DNA from 2 places in the Mesorhizobium sp. M0088 genome. Region 2 is predicted to be linked to the other one. Evidence: riboswitches for the same ligand, from Rfam matches in the RefSeq annotation. Region 2 holds a riboswitch; the other holds the start of a gene.
The links. Region 2 has a riboswitch for glycine ahead of NKJ67_RS29690 (D-amino acid dehydrogenase). Riboswitches for the same ligand answer to the same signal wherever they lie in the genome.

Region 1: it holds a riboswitch for glycine, as region 2 does, so the genes downstream of both, gcvT (glycine cleavage system aminomethyltransferase GcvT) here and NKJ67_RS29690 (D-amino acid dehydrogenase) in region 2, are expected to answer to the same signal.

What each region holds. Positions count from the first base shown of each region.
Region 1 covers NZ_JAMYUI010000007.1:55,119-62,065, reverse strand. The annotation lists gene NKJ67_RS10375 (D-amino acid dehydrogenase) at 113-1,393, shown strand; gene NKJ67_RS10370 (GntR family transcriptional regulator) at 1,401-2,129, shown strand; gene NKJ67_RS10365 (hypothetical protein) at 2,171-3,172, opposite strand; glycine riboswitch at 3,416-3,502, shown strand; gene gcvT (glycine cleavage system aminomethyltransferase GcvT) at 3,652-4,752, shown strand; gene gcvH (glycine cleavage system protein GcvH) at 4,758-5,126, shown strand; gene gcvP (aminomethyl-transferring glycine dehydrogenase) at 5,144-6,947, shown strand, end outside.
Region 2 covers NZ_JAMYUI010000030.1:88,495-95,441, forward strand. The annotation lists gene ehuB (ectoine/hydroxyectoine ABC transporter substrate-binding protein EhuB) at 1-745, opposite strand, end outside; gene NKJ67_RS29670 (amidohydrolase) at 897-2,078, opposite strand; gene NKJ67_RS29675 (Lrp/AsnC family transcriptional regulator) at 2,295-2,750, shown strand; gene NKJ67_RS29680 (aminotransferase class IV) at 3,003-3,962, shown strand; gene NKJ67_RS29685 (glycine C-acetyltransferase) at 4,001-5,191, shown strand; glycine riboswitch at 5,459-5,553, shown strand; gene NKJ67_RS29690 (D-amino acid dehydrogenase) at 5,599-6,852, shown strand; gene NKJ67_RS29695 (malate synthase G) at 6,849-6,947, shown strand, end outside.

The DNA of each region.
Region 1 (6,947 bases), on a different contig from region 2:
TTTCGCCCTGTTTGAACGGTGAATCGATCGTCGGCTCACGCACCCGTTGACAATGACCAGCGTCTTCCGGTTGAATTGTCGACAATAGAAACGACAACCATTCGGGACAGCGATGCAAGTATTGATCTTGGGCGGCGGCGTTGTCGGGATCACCACTGCCTATCAGTTGCAGAAGGACGGCCACACGGTCACCGTTCTCGAGCAGGCATCACAGGTGGCCGAAGGGGCTAGCTGGGCAAATGCCGGCATGATCGCGCCCGGCCATTCCTTCGTCTGGTCATCGCCGGCCGCGCCCAAAATCCTGCTGAAGTCGCTGTTCCAGAAAGACCAGGCGCTTCGTTTCAAGCTCTCCGCCGACCCGCATCTCTACAGCTGGTCGCTGCGCTTCCTCATGCAATGCACGGCCGCCAAAGCGCGTCGCAACACCCTTCTCAAACATCGGCTTGCGGTCCATTCCCAATCGGTCCTACAGGCGGTCGTCAGGGAGGAAGCGATCCAGTACGACAGGACATCGGCCGGCATTCTTTACTTCCACCGCAACCGCCAGGCGCTCGACAAGGGCATCGCCAACATGCGCCTGCTGGAGGCCGACGGCCAGGAGATCCGCATCATAGACGCGCAGGAAATCGTTGACCGCGAGCCGGCGCTGGCTTTGTCGCGCGGCAACATTGCCGGCGGCATATTGTGTCCGACCGACGAAACCGGCGACGCCGCCAAGTTCACGCGCGCGCTGGCGGCCATCGTCGAAAATAGGGGTGGCAAGATCCTGACAGGGACCAGGATCGTGGGGATCGAACGCAGAAAGGAAACGATCACCCGGATCGTCACCGACAAGGGAGAGTTTCTGGCCGACACCTACGTTCTGTGTCTCGGCGCCGAGAGCCCCGTCCTCGCCCGCAAGATCGGCCTTGGTCTGCCGATCTATCCGGTCAAGGGATATTCCATGACCATTCCCATCGTCGATCAGGCGCTGGCTCCAAAACTCCCTGTCATCGATGAGCACAATCTCGTCGCCATCACGCCGATGGGCGATCGCATCCGCGTGACCGCCACCGCGGAATTCGCGGGCTATGATCGCAGCCACAAGCCTTCGGATTTCGCCTTCATGAAGCGCGTCACGCAGGACCTGTTCCCGCGCGGCATCGCCTATGATCGCGCCGAGATGCGGGCCTGCCTGAGGCCCATGACGCCCGACAACCTGCCGATCCTCGGCCTGCGCGACATCCGAAACCTGTGGCTGAACACCGGGCACGGCCATATCGGCTGGACCATGGCGCATGGATCGGCCCGTATCGTCGCCGATCTGATCGCCGGCCGGGCGGCGCCGATCGCCCTCGACGGCATCCTTCCCACACAGGCGCGGTTCGCCGAACCAAGCGCCGCAAAGGCTTGACGACGCCATGCTCCGACCCACAAGGCAAAGCAACCGGGACAACAGCGCGGCGTTGGCATCCAAGCCGATCAAGACCGGCCCGCGTGTCTATGAAGAAATCCGTCGCATGGCGATGGATTATCGCTTCAAGCCGAACGAGCGCATCAACGAAGTGGCGCTTGCCGCCAGGCTGAATGTCAGCCGCAGCCCAGTCCGGGAAGCGCTCCAGCGGCTGGTCACGGAGGAACTCATCACTTTCCAGACCAATCGCGGCTTCTTTTGCCGGGGCTTCGATGTCGACGAGATCGTCAATCTTTCCGACGTGCGAGCGGTGCTCGAGGAGCGCTCCGTCAGGCTGGCGATCCAGCGCGCGACTGATGAGGAACTCGCCGCGCTCGTCGACTGGTGGGCGCTCACCATGGCGCGCGCCGACTCGTTTTCCAGCACTGAGCTGACCGCCAGGGACGAGGAATTTCACATCCGCATCGCCAGGCTGTCAGGCAATCCCGAACTGGCGCGCATGCTCGAAGGCATCAACACGCGCATCCATTTCGTTCGCAAGATCGAAGTGGAGAAGCACCGGCGATTGTCGACGACCTACACCGAACACAGCGAAATCGCCCGGGCCATGGTAGCCCGCGATGCCGACAGGGCCGCAAGGCTCATGCACGACCACATCGCCATCAGCGTCGCCGATGCCATGTCGACCGTCAGGGAAGGCTTGGCAAGGATATACATCGACGTCGACCAGATCTAATCGGGCAACCCCAGCTTTGACCGAGGCAAAAGCCCTATCGATCAGGCAACCTTGTCGAGCAGCGGCCTCAGCGCCGGATGGATTTCCGGTGAGGCGTGCTTGATCAGGGTCAACAGCGCGCGTTCGTTCTCGTAAAGAGGCCTGTCGACGCCGATATGTTCGATCAGCCAGCCGGCTTCGCCGGCATCGATCGTCTCGGCGCGGCGGGCCAGAGCCTCGGCCGCCCTGTTCTTGGCTTCCCACTCGGCCTCGACGTCGCCTGGAGACCGATAGGCTTCCATGATGCCGGCAAGGCCGCCGGAGATCATGCGGCTGAAGAAGCCGCCTATTTCCGGATCCGCATGTTCGAGGAAGGCATCACGGCGCAGCGCCACATCGCGCGTCGGTGCTTCGTAGCCGGCCGAGCACATGACGAAATTGGCGATCGCCTTGACGAACAGCTCGTTCCAGGACGGATCATTGTGCCCTTGAGCAGTGCACTCGTTGATCTTGAACAGCACCTCGGCCTCGGCGCGCGTGATGGCGATGTTGCCGTCGCCGCCATGGGCATGGAGGATCCGGCGCAGCAGCTCGACCTCCGCCTGTGCGATGAGGCCGGGAGCCAGCGTGCCGCCGAGCATCAGCGGCCCCTTGCCGTCAATGACGGCATGCGCCACCTGCTCCAGCGCATAGACGCAAAGCTGGCTCGGCGACGATTTCGCCTGTTCCAGCACATGCACCAGCAATTCGAGCTCGGTCCGGCTGTCGACCATGCCGTCGCGCGAGATCGTGCGGATCAGCCAGTCGGCATTGTCTTGCGAGATATAGCCCGACGGCTTTTCCTGGTGGACGATATAGTCGGTGACCGCCTCGACGAAGAAGGGCGGCCATTCCTGGCATTTGTCCTTCGCCGTTGCATCGAGCGCAAACAGCGCCTCGGCCTCGCCGCGCGTCACGACGCCATCGCCGAACACTTCATGGCGCAACATCGCCACGTCCTCCGCGGCGATGCGGCTTTTCGAGGTCAGCCCGGCCACCGGCGCGCTCATGATCAATTCGCCCATTTGTCGTCCCCGTCCGCCGTCGCCAAGCGCCGGCCCCAAGCGTCATACAAGCCAACATATCAGCAGTGTCTTGAAAAACCGGCAAACGGCGTGGTTAGCGAAGACTTGTCGGCCAACGCATGTCGCCCAAAACGTGCCGCGGTTTTGAAGAATGGCATGCACGCGCTTTAGATGTCGCTGACAGGTGACAAGCCGTCGCGCGCGAGCTATGGATGGCGCGTCGAGGACTCAGGGTCTGAGTCCTACCTGTTTGCGGGAGAGAACAGCGAGAGCTGTCGCCGAAGGGGAAATCGCCCGAAATCTCTCAGGCAAAAGAACCGTAGACGGGAAAGACACTCTGGAAAGTCGGGGCTTGCCCCCGCGCCGAAGGTGTAAGCGCCGCTGACAGAGTTCCGGCTGCGCGAGTCTCTCAGGCTTCAGACAGAGGGGCACGGACTGGTCGCCATTCGCGACCGATTGCGTGCGACTCTGGAGACGACATGACGGGCGACGATACAAGACACCTACCCCTCGAAGACATCCATGTAACCGCCGGTGCGCGCTTCGGCGCTTTTGCCGGCTGGTCGATGCCGCTGACCTATCCGGCGGGCGTCATGAAGGAACATCTTCACACCCGCGAACAGGCCGGCCTGTTCGACATCTCGCATATGAAGCTGTTCGAAGTCAGCGGGCCGGAGGCGGTTGCGCTGCTCAACCGCGCTTGCCCCTTGGATGCAGGCCCACTCCAAATCTCACAGTCCAAACTGTCCTTTTTCCTCAACGAGGCAGGCGGCATCCTGGACGACCTCATCGTCACCAGACTTGGCGATAACAGGTTCATGGTAGTCGCCAACGCAGGCAACGCCGTCGCCGATGAAAAGCATTTGCGTGCACTTGCCGCGGATTTCGACGCCAGGGTCGAGCCGCTCGACCGCGTCTTCCTGGCCATCCAGGGTCCTGAAGCCTGGGCCGCCCTTTCCCGCGCCGGCATCGAGACCGGCTCGCTGCTTTTCATGCATGGTGTCGAACCGCGCAAAAACTGGTTCATGAGCCGGTCGGGCTATACCGGCGAGGACGGTTTCGAGATCGGCCTGCCGGAAGCCGATGCACGCGGCCTCGTCGCCAAGCTGCTCGGCGACGAACGCGTGCTGTGGATCGGCCTGGCCGCCCGCGACAGCCTGCGGCTGGAGGCAGGACTGTGCCTGCATGGCCAGGACATCACGCCGGAGACCGATCCGGCCAGCGCCGCCTTGATGTGGGCAATTCCAAAGGACATCCGCGCTTCCGGCGCTTTCATCGGCGCCGATGCGCTCCGCGCCGCCGTGGAACGAGGACCCGCGCAAAAGCGGGTCGGGCTTAAGCCGGAAGGTCGCCAGCCGGTGCGTGGCGGTGCCGCGCTTTTTGACGCCGACGGCAATCCGGCCGGCCAGGTCACATCGGGCGGCTTCGGCCCCTCGGCCGGCCATCCGGTCGCCATGGGCTATGTCTCGACACCTCTGGCAAAGCCCGGAACGCGGGTCTTCGCCGATGTGCGCGGGACGAAAATCCCAGTCGATATCAGTTCCCTGCCCTTCACACCCCATCGCTACCGCAAAGGATGATCTCAATGGCAACGACCTATTTCACATCAGATCACGAGTGGCTCCGCGTCGAGGGCGGCATCGCCACGGTCGGCATCACTGATTACGCGCAGGAGCAGCTCGGCGACCTCGTCTTCGTCGAACTGCCGGAGACCGGAAAAAAATTGACCAAGGGCGACACCGCCGTCGTGGTCGAATCCGTCAAGGCGGCATCCGATGTCTATGCACCGGTCGATGGCGAGATCACAGAGGCCAACGGCACGCTGTCGTCGGATCCGTCACTGGTCAACTCGGCCGCAGCAGGGGCCGGCTGGCTGTGGAAGATGAAGCTTGCCGACGAAAGTCAGCTCGCTGGCCTCATGGATGAGGCCGCCTACAAAGCCCATATCGGTTGATATCAGGACTTATTGACATGACCGCAGCACCCTACCCCTTCTCGGCCCGCCATATCGGTCCCGGCCTCAACGACACCAGAGCGATGCTGGCCGCCATCGGCGTGCCCTCGATCGAGACGCTCATCAGCCAGTCCGTACCGAAGTCGATCCGGCTCGATCGGCCGCTTGCCCTGCCAGCACCGGCGAGCGAGGCGGAAGCGCTGGCCGAACTCTCGGCTGTCATGTCCGGGAATACGGTGCTGAAAAGCTTCATCGGCGCCGGTTATCACGGCGTCCATGTCCCGCCGGTTATCCAGCGCAATCTGTTCGAGAATCCTGCCTGGTACACGGCCTACACGCCCTATCAGGCAGAGATCAGCCAAGGCCGGCTCGAAATGCTGTTCAACTTCCAGACGCTGGTCACCGAATTGACCGGCCTGCCGGTGGCCTCGGCCTCGCTGCTCGATGAAGCAACCGCCGTGGCCGAAGCCGTCGGCATCGCCTTACGCCACCACCGTGACAAGCGAACCAAGGTCGCACTTGCCGGCACGCCGCATCCGCAGACGCTGGACGTGGTGCGCACCCGCGCCGAGCCGCTCGGCATCGAGATTGATGGCGAGACGATCGACGACAACACCGCCGCCCTGCTTGTCTCCTGGCCGGATACATTTGGCATCTATGGCGACCACAAGGCAGCGATCGACAAGGCGCGCGCAACCGGGGCTATCGTCGTCTTCATCGCCGACCCGCTCGGCCTGACGCTGACCGACGCGCCGGCCAAGCTTGGCGCCGACATCGCCGTCGGCCCGATGCAGCGCTTTGGCGTGCCGATGGGCTTTGGCGGCCCGCACGCGGCCTATTGCGCCGTCTCAGACAGGCTCACGCGGTTGATGCCCGGCCGCCTGGTTGGCCAGTCCGCCGACAGCAAGGGGCGACCCGGATACCGGCTTGCCTTGCAGACACGCGAACAGCATATCCGCCGCGACAAGGCGACCTCCAACATCTGCACCGCGCAGGCGTTGCTCGCCAACATGGCGACTGCCTATGCCATCTGGCACGGCCCCGCCGGGCTGCAGGCGATTGCCGGGCGCATCCACACGCTGGCCAATCGTCTCGCCTCCGGGCTCAAAGCAGCAGGTATCTCCGTGCTCGGTTCAAGCCGCTTCGACACGGTGACGGCGGAGGTGAAGGGCAAGGCAGCTTCGATCGCCACTGCGGCTGAAAAGGGTGGCAGATTGCTGCGTGCCGTCGATGCCGATCATATCGGCATTGCCTTCGACGAAACTTCGACCGAGGCCGATCTCGACGCAATCGCGGCCCTGTTCGGCGCCAAGGCTGGTGTCTCCGCCGACAGCACGGTGCCCGGTAAGCCGCGCGGCAAGGAGTTCCTGACCCAGCCTGTTTTCCACGAAAACAAGTCGGAAACCGAGATGATGCGCTTCCTGCGCCGGCTGGCCGACAAGGACCTGGCGCTCGACCGCGCCATGATCCCGCTGGGGTCCTGCACCATGAAGCTCAACGCCGCCGCCGAGATGATGCCGGTGAGTTGGCCGAGCATTGCCAATCTGCACCCTTTCGCCCCGGCCGCGCACTCGACAGGCTACCGTGCCATGATCGGTGAGCTGGAGGGCTGGCTGTCGGAGATCACCGGCTTCGACGCCGTCACCTTGCAGCCCAATGCCGGGAGCCAGGGCGAATATGCCGGCCTGCTCGCCATCCGCGGCTATCACCGCTCACGCGGCGACAACCACCGCACCGTCTGCCTGATCCCCTCCTCGGCGCATGGTACCAATCCCGCGAGCGCGGCGATGGCCGGCATGAACGTCGTCGTCGTGCGCTGCA
Region 2 (6,947 bases):
TGTATTTCTTCAAAGCCTCGTTGAACCGCGCCAGGAAATCGGCGTCTTCCGATCGGAAGCCAAGGCCGATCCAGTTCTGCGTCCACTCGGGGAGGTCATTTGGATTGGTCGCCTCTAGCTCTCCCTTCGATTCATCCGCAACGCCCTTAACCTCGAAGTAGGTCATGCCCCCAGCGTCCGCGCGTCCTGATTTGACTGCAGCAACGACTTCCGTTCCGCTTGGAACCTGTGTGATCTGTTCGTCCGCAACGCCTTCCTTCTTTGCAGCCTCGATCAGGCTGGCACCCGAGTAGGTTACAAAAGTGGCATTCTTGTTCAAGATATCTTTGTAGTTGTGGATACCCTTTGGATTCCCCTTCGGCACCAGAAACGCGTCGCCAGTTTTGGCGATCGGTTCTGAGAAGGTCACGTTCTTACAACGGCTGCCCAGTATGTACATACCGCCGGTGATTATGTCGTACCGGCCAGCCTGCAGACCAGGGATCATGCCACTCCACTCGGTGGGGACAGGGTCGATTTTTGTGATCCCCATGCTTTTCAGGACGTCAAGCGCGATTGTATTCACGAAACCCTTCGGCTGACCTTTGTCATCGAGAAACGCGTAGATCGGACCGTTGGTGAACCCGATTCTGATCGGCTCTCCTGCCTTAACCCGGTCCTCTAGCGGACCCGCATGCGCTGCAAATGAACCTGCCAGACCGGCAATTCCTGCCACCAGTAAGGCGGCCCCTATCTTAGTTACCATCGGAGTTCCCTTTTCTTTTCTAGCGAGCCGCAGCCCGTAATAGCCGCTGACCCAACCCGGAGATGGTACTGCATGCCGAATAGAGCATTTCGGTCAAAAATCATAGTCGGATGAAACATCCGAACCAGGTACGTGCATTTTCTGACTACCCTCAGCGCATACTCGCCGTGCCCAGTGTCGCTCCGACAACGTTCACCCAGTACGCGATGCCGTAAGGGATAGCAGCGTCGCTGAAGTCGTAATTTGGGTTGTGGAGTGCAGCGGTCTTTCCGTTGCCAAGGAAAATCATAGCGCCTGGCCGCGCATCGAGCATATATGCGAAGTCTTCGGCGCCCATGGCCGGCCTAACACGGCGGTTGACGCTTTCCGTTTGGCTGGCTGCCTCCGCGGCCCGCGCTGCAACATCGGTCGCTTTCACGTCGTTGACTGTGACTGGTACTGAAGGGCGGTAGCGATAGGTAATGTCGCCACCGAAAGCCTGCGCTATCTTTCTCGCGACAATCTCAATCTGTTGCTCAGCAAAAACGCGGAGGTGGGGAGCAAGAGATCGGACCGTACCCGCGAGTTCTACCTTGTCAGCGATAACGTTGTACGCGTTCGAAGCGGATAGCTTCGTCACCGAGATGACAAGCGAATCCGTAGGATCGGTGTAGCGTGAAACCAAAGACTGCAGCCCCGTTATGGTGTGAGCAGCTATTACAACGGGATCGACGGCAAGGTGCGGGTTCGCAGCGTGACCACCGCGGCCTTGAATCGTGATGTCAAAGTCATCCTGCGAGGCCATTAGCGGCCCGCTGCAAATGGCATATTTTCCGACATCTAGACCTGGCCAATTGTGGAGACCAAATACCTGCGAGATCTGCAAGCGATCCAGGAACCCATCCTGGATCATTTTGAAGCCACCGGACGGGAATTCTACCTCTTCCGCCGGCTGGAAGATCAGTGCCACACGCCCTCTGAAGTCTCGCGCCTCTGAAAGGTACTTCGCCGCGCCAAGCAGCATAGCCATATGCCCATCATGGCCGCAGGCATGCATCTTACCGACGGCACGTGACGCCCATGGAAGCTTTGTCGTTTCCTGAATAGGCAATGCATCCATATCGGCCCGGAGGGCGATTGTGCTGCCCTCACCCAGGCCTCCCTCTATCAGGGCGATCACGCCGCTTCCGCCAATGCCGGTTTCGATGTGGTCTATGCCAAACGACTCCAGTTTATCGCATACGAACCGAGCAGTATCCTGAACATCGAAATCCAGTTCGGGATGGCTGTGAATATGCCGACGCCAAGCCGTGACTTCAGCTTCCAGATGCAAGAAATCTTCCGCTTTTCTCATGTCGGCTCCTAAGGCCACGATACCGAAAGGCATGCAGCAACGTTCACCTTTTGTCGCTTCAAAAAGGAAACGGTTTCGAAATCTCGTGAGCAAAGTGATCGCCTACGTGAAATGCTTGCGTCACTGAGGGGTGAGATATGCCCTTACATCGTTCGAGCCGGCAGCGCATATTCCGGGAGCGATATCGAGTGCTTCGCCTAACGTTGGACACCAAATATGCTGGACGATCTTGATCGGCGCATCCTCGCTACCCTCCAGAAAAACAATCGGTTGTCGTTTTCGGAGCTCGCTGATCTAGTCGGATCATCGGCAGCCTCGTGTATGCGCCGCGTCAACAAACTGCGGGCTGACGGCGTTATCACCGCGGATATCTCATTGGTCGACCCCAAAGCGCTGGGAAAGACGTTGACGGTTGTTGTCAACGTTGAGCTCGATCGAGAGCGACTCGACCTGGTTGATGATTTCAAACGGGCAATGCGCGCTGCGAAGGAAGTAACCCAGTGCTACATGGTAACCGGTGATGCTGATTTTGTTCTGATTGTCGCCGTCGAGGATGTCGAGGCTTTCGATGTCTTTGTTAAAACCAAACTCTATACCAATCCCAACGTGCGGAAGTTCAAAAGTATGATCGCACTAGATCGGGTCAAATTTGAGCCACGCGTCTTGACTTAGCCGCCGTATGCAAAAGGCTATCCGATCAAAATCCGAACCTTTTTGAAGCGTTCATTGCGATCAGCCGACCGGTTTGATCGAAATTCTCGCGTTGGGATCTGCAAAATAGCTTCACGGCTGTGCGAACCACCGCCATCTGTCGGCAGGCCAACAGCCCACGTCAGCGACTTCCATCGCGTTCTGTCTCGACTCCGTACCCGGCGGTCTCAAAAGCAGAGCGCCCATACTGCGGCCATTTGAGGATCTCAGGAAATGACATCTGCCGAAGCTCAACCTGTCACGATGTTTCCATCCATCGACGAGCGCCATCAGGATACAAGGCGCTATCCGCATGGCGTCGCTTTCATGGACGGCCAATACCTTCCGATGTCAGAAGCAAAAATCTCCGTACTGGATTGGGGGTTCCTTCATTCCGACGCGACCTACGATACCGTGCACGTGTGGGATGGACGCTTCTTCAGGCTCGATAAGCATTTGGAACGATTCCATCGCGGAATGGCGAAACTTCGAATGAAGATTCCCTATACTCATGCTGAGATCGAGAGCATCCTTTCTACATGCGTGGCGCTGTCCGGACATCAGTCTGCTTATGTCGAGATGATTTGTACACGAGGGGGCTCGCCAACGTTCAGCCGAGACCCGCGTCAGGCGGAAAATAGGTTCATTGCATTCGCTGTTCCATATGGCTCGGTCGCCAATAAGGCGCAGATGCAGCGCGGGCTTCACGTCGCGATCAGCGATACTGTTCGTATTCCCCCAGCGTCGGTTGATCCGGGCATAAAGAATTATCATTGGCTGGATTTGGTCAAAGGACTGTTTGATGCGTACGATTCCGGCGCAGAAACTGCACTTATCGTTGATACTAACGGCAACATCGCAGAAGGGCCAGGCTTCAACGTTTTCGCGGTCAAAGGCCAGAAATTGAAGACGCCTGCTCATGGAGTTCTCGCGGGTATCACACGACAAAGCGTGTTCGATCTTTGTGGTGAGTTGGGTATCGATGTTATCGCCGGCGACATCGATCGGGAAGAACTCAAGGGTTCTGACGAGGTTTTCATCACCTCGACGGCTGGCGGTATAATGCCGGTGACGAAGATTGACGACCGTTTGGTTGGAGACGGTAGTGTCGGACCGATAACCAAGCGAATTACCGATCTGTACTGGAAAAAGCACAGCGACCCTATGTGGTCTACACCAATTCAATACAAATAGGACCGACGCCACTCCCCTCTGTTACAAATAGGATAAACTTGAACCCGACTTTCATATCTCATCTCGAAAAAGAAATCCGCGGTCTGAAGTCGGCTGGGCTTTACAAGCCCGAAAGGGTGATTACCTCGATGCAGTCGGCAGAGATCGAGGTGGCGAGCGGCGCAAAGGTTTTGAATTTCTGCGCTAACAATTATCTTGGTTTGGCGGACAACGAGGAACTGAGGGCCTCCGCGAAGGTGGCCCTCGACCGCTACGGATACGGAATGGCCTCGGTACGCTTCATCTGTGGAACGCAGGAGGAGCACAAGCAGCTTGAGGCGCGCATCTCCTCGTTTCTGGGACTGGAGGACACGATCCTGTATTCCTCCTGCTTCGATGCCAATGGCGGTCTGTTCGAAACGCTGCTCGGCGAAGAGGACGCGATCATCTCGGATGCGCTGAATCACGCCTCGATCATTGACGGCGTGCGACTCTCCAAGGCCAAGCGCTTCCGCTACGCCAACAACGACATGGCAGCCCTTGAGGAGGAACTAAGGAAGGCGGAGGGTAGTCGCTTCAAACTGATTGCGACCGACGGGGTGTTCTCCATGGACGGCATCATCGCCAACCTGGGCGGTATCTGCGATCTCGCCGAGAAGTACGGGGCTATGGTCATGGTCGACGACAGCCACGCAGTCGGGTTTGTCGGCAGGCACGGACGCGGCTCGGCCGACCATTGCGGGGTCGAGGGAAGGGTTGACATCATTACCGGCACGCTTGGCAAGGCGCTGGGCGGCGCATCCGGTGGTTATACGTCGGCGAAGCGCGAGGTGGTCGACTGGTTGCGCCAGCGGTCGCGGCCCTACTTGTTCTCAAACACGCTAATGCCGGCGATCGCAGGCGCGTCGCTGAAGGTGTTCGAGCTGATCGACCAAGGCGACGCTTTGCGCGAAAAGCTCTACGCCAACGCCGATCGCTTCCGTTCGAAGATGACCAAGGCTGGCTTCACCCTAGCCGGCGCCGATCATCCGATCATCCCGGTTATGTTGGGCGACGCGTCGCTTGCTCAGGCGATGGCGGAGAAGATGCTGGCACGTGGCATCTACGTGATAGGCTTCTCGTTTCCGGTCGTTCCGAAAGCCCAAGCGCGTATCAGAACGCAGATGTCGGCTGCCCATTCCACCGCTGACATCGACCGGTGCGTCGAGGCTTTCGCCGACGTGGCAGCCGAGCTAGGGATGACGCCCTAAACTATCTTGCGCGTATTTCTCATCAAATGCCACCGCGCTGATGGTTGATAGACCGAATTTTCCGCTTCACAGAGCCTAGCTGGTTCAACCGGTCAGAAACTGGGCGGAAGATGGTGTTTTATCTGCATGAGCGCACAGAGATTGATTTAAATCTAACAGCTTTCAGATGCATGATGTGAAAGTTCATAGGTAACGCGGGAGAGACTGGCATCGCCAGCGCCGACGGAGCAACCCCCCAAGGAAACTCTCAGGCATAAGTGACGCCTCGCCGAACGATCTGGAGAGAGACGCGCACGCGTCCACCGAAGGGGAAAGCCGGTCAATCCGGATAAGCTCTCAGGTATCAAGACAGATTTGGGGACTGGCCCGGGGCTTACACCCCACCGTTCATCTGTTGGAGACAGAAGATGCCGAAGATTCTTGTTATCGGCGCCGGAATTACCGGCGTGTCGACCGCCTACGCGCTCATTCAAAGCGGCTACGAAGTGGTCGTGTTGGAAAAGCAACGGTATGCAGCGATGGAAACATCGTTTGCAAATGGAGGGCAACTGTCGGCCTGCAACGCAGAAGTGTGGAACCACTGGTCTACGATCATCAAGGGTATCAAATGGATGGCGCGCCGCGATGCCCCCCATCTGATGAATCCCTCCCCCTCGTGGCACAAGTACAGCTGGCTCGCAGAGTTTATGGCGAACATATCGCGGTATCGCGAGAACACCATCGCCACTGCACGGCTGGCGATATTGGCGCGGCAGCATATGTTTGATATTGCCGAGCGCGAAAAGATCGACTTCGACCACGTTCGGAAGGGTATCCTCCACGTCTATTATGACAAGGCGGGCTTCGATCATGCCGCCAAAGTCAACGAGATGCTGGTCGAGGGCGGCCTGGACAGGTACGCGGTAGGACCTGCTGAAATCTCGTCGATTGAACCAGCACTCACCGGTTCCTTCCACGGTGGGTTCTACACACCCTCCGACTCCACAGGTGATATCCACAAATACACGAGCGGGCTTGCTCGGGTCTGTGAGGGGCGAGGTGCGAGTTTTGTTTACGATGCCGACGTTGTGCGCATAACGAAGCGGAATCGCTTCACCGTCAGCTACACGCGAAATGCTTCGGCTAGCGGTGCTGCGACAGAAAATCTCGACGGGGATGCGGTTGTGGTGTGCGCAGGCGTCCATAGTCGCGGTATCGGTGCAATGCTCGGGGACCGCCTGAACATCTATCCGGTCAAAGGGTACTCGATCACTGTCGACCTCAGCGACGAACGCTCTCAGGCGTCAGCCCCTTGGGTGAGCATTCTGGATGATCGAGCAAAAATCGTCACCAGCAGGTTGGGACAATCACGTTTTCGAGTTGCTGGCACTGCGGAATTCAATGGGGCCAACCGCGACATCAGAGATGACCGTGTAAGGCCCCTCGTCGAGTGGACCCGCACCCTTTTCCCAGGGATCACCACCAATAGGGTCATTCCTTGGGCGGGCCTCCGGCCAATGATGCCGAACATGATGCCCAGGGTCGGGAAAGGCAAAACGCCAGGTGTCTTCTATAACACTGGGCACGGTCATTTGGGCTGGACCTTGTCAGCGGCAACCTCAGCGGCACTCGCTGAAGTGATCGGCAAGGAGATCCCAGCCGAAGCGAGATTGGCCGCATGAAGATTTCGAATGGAGACGATTCAAAGCAGAACCGAGTCGAAATAGGTGATCTGAAAATTGTGAAGGAGCTCCACGCTTTCGTGGCAAACGAGGCA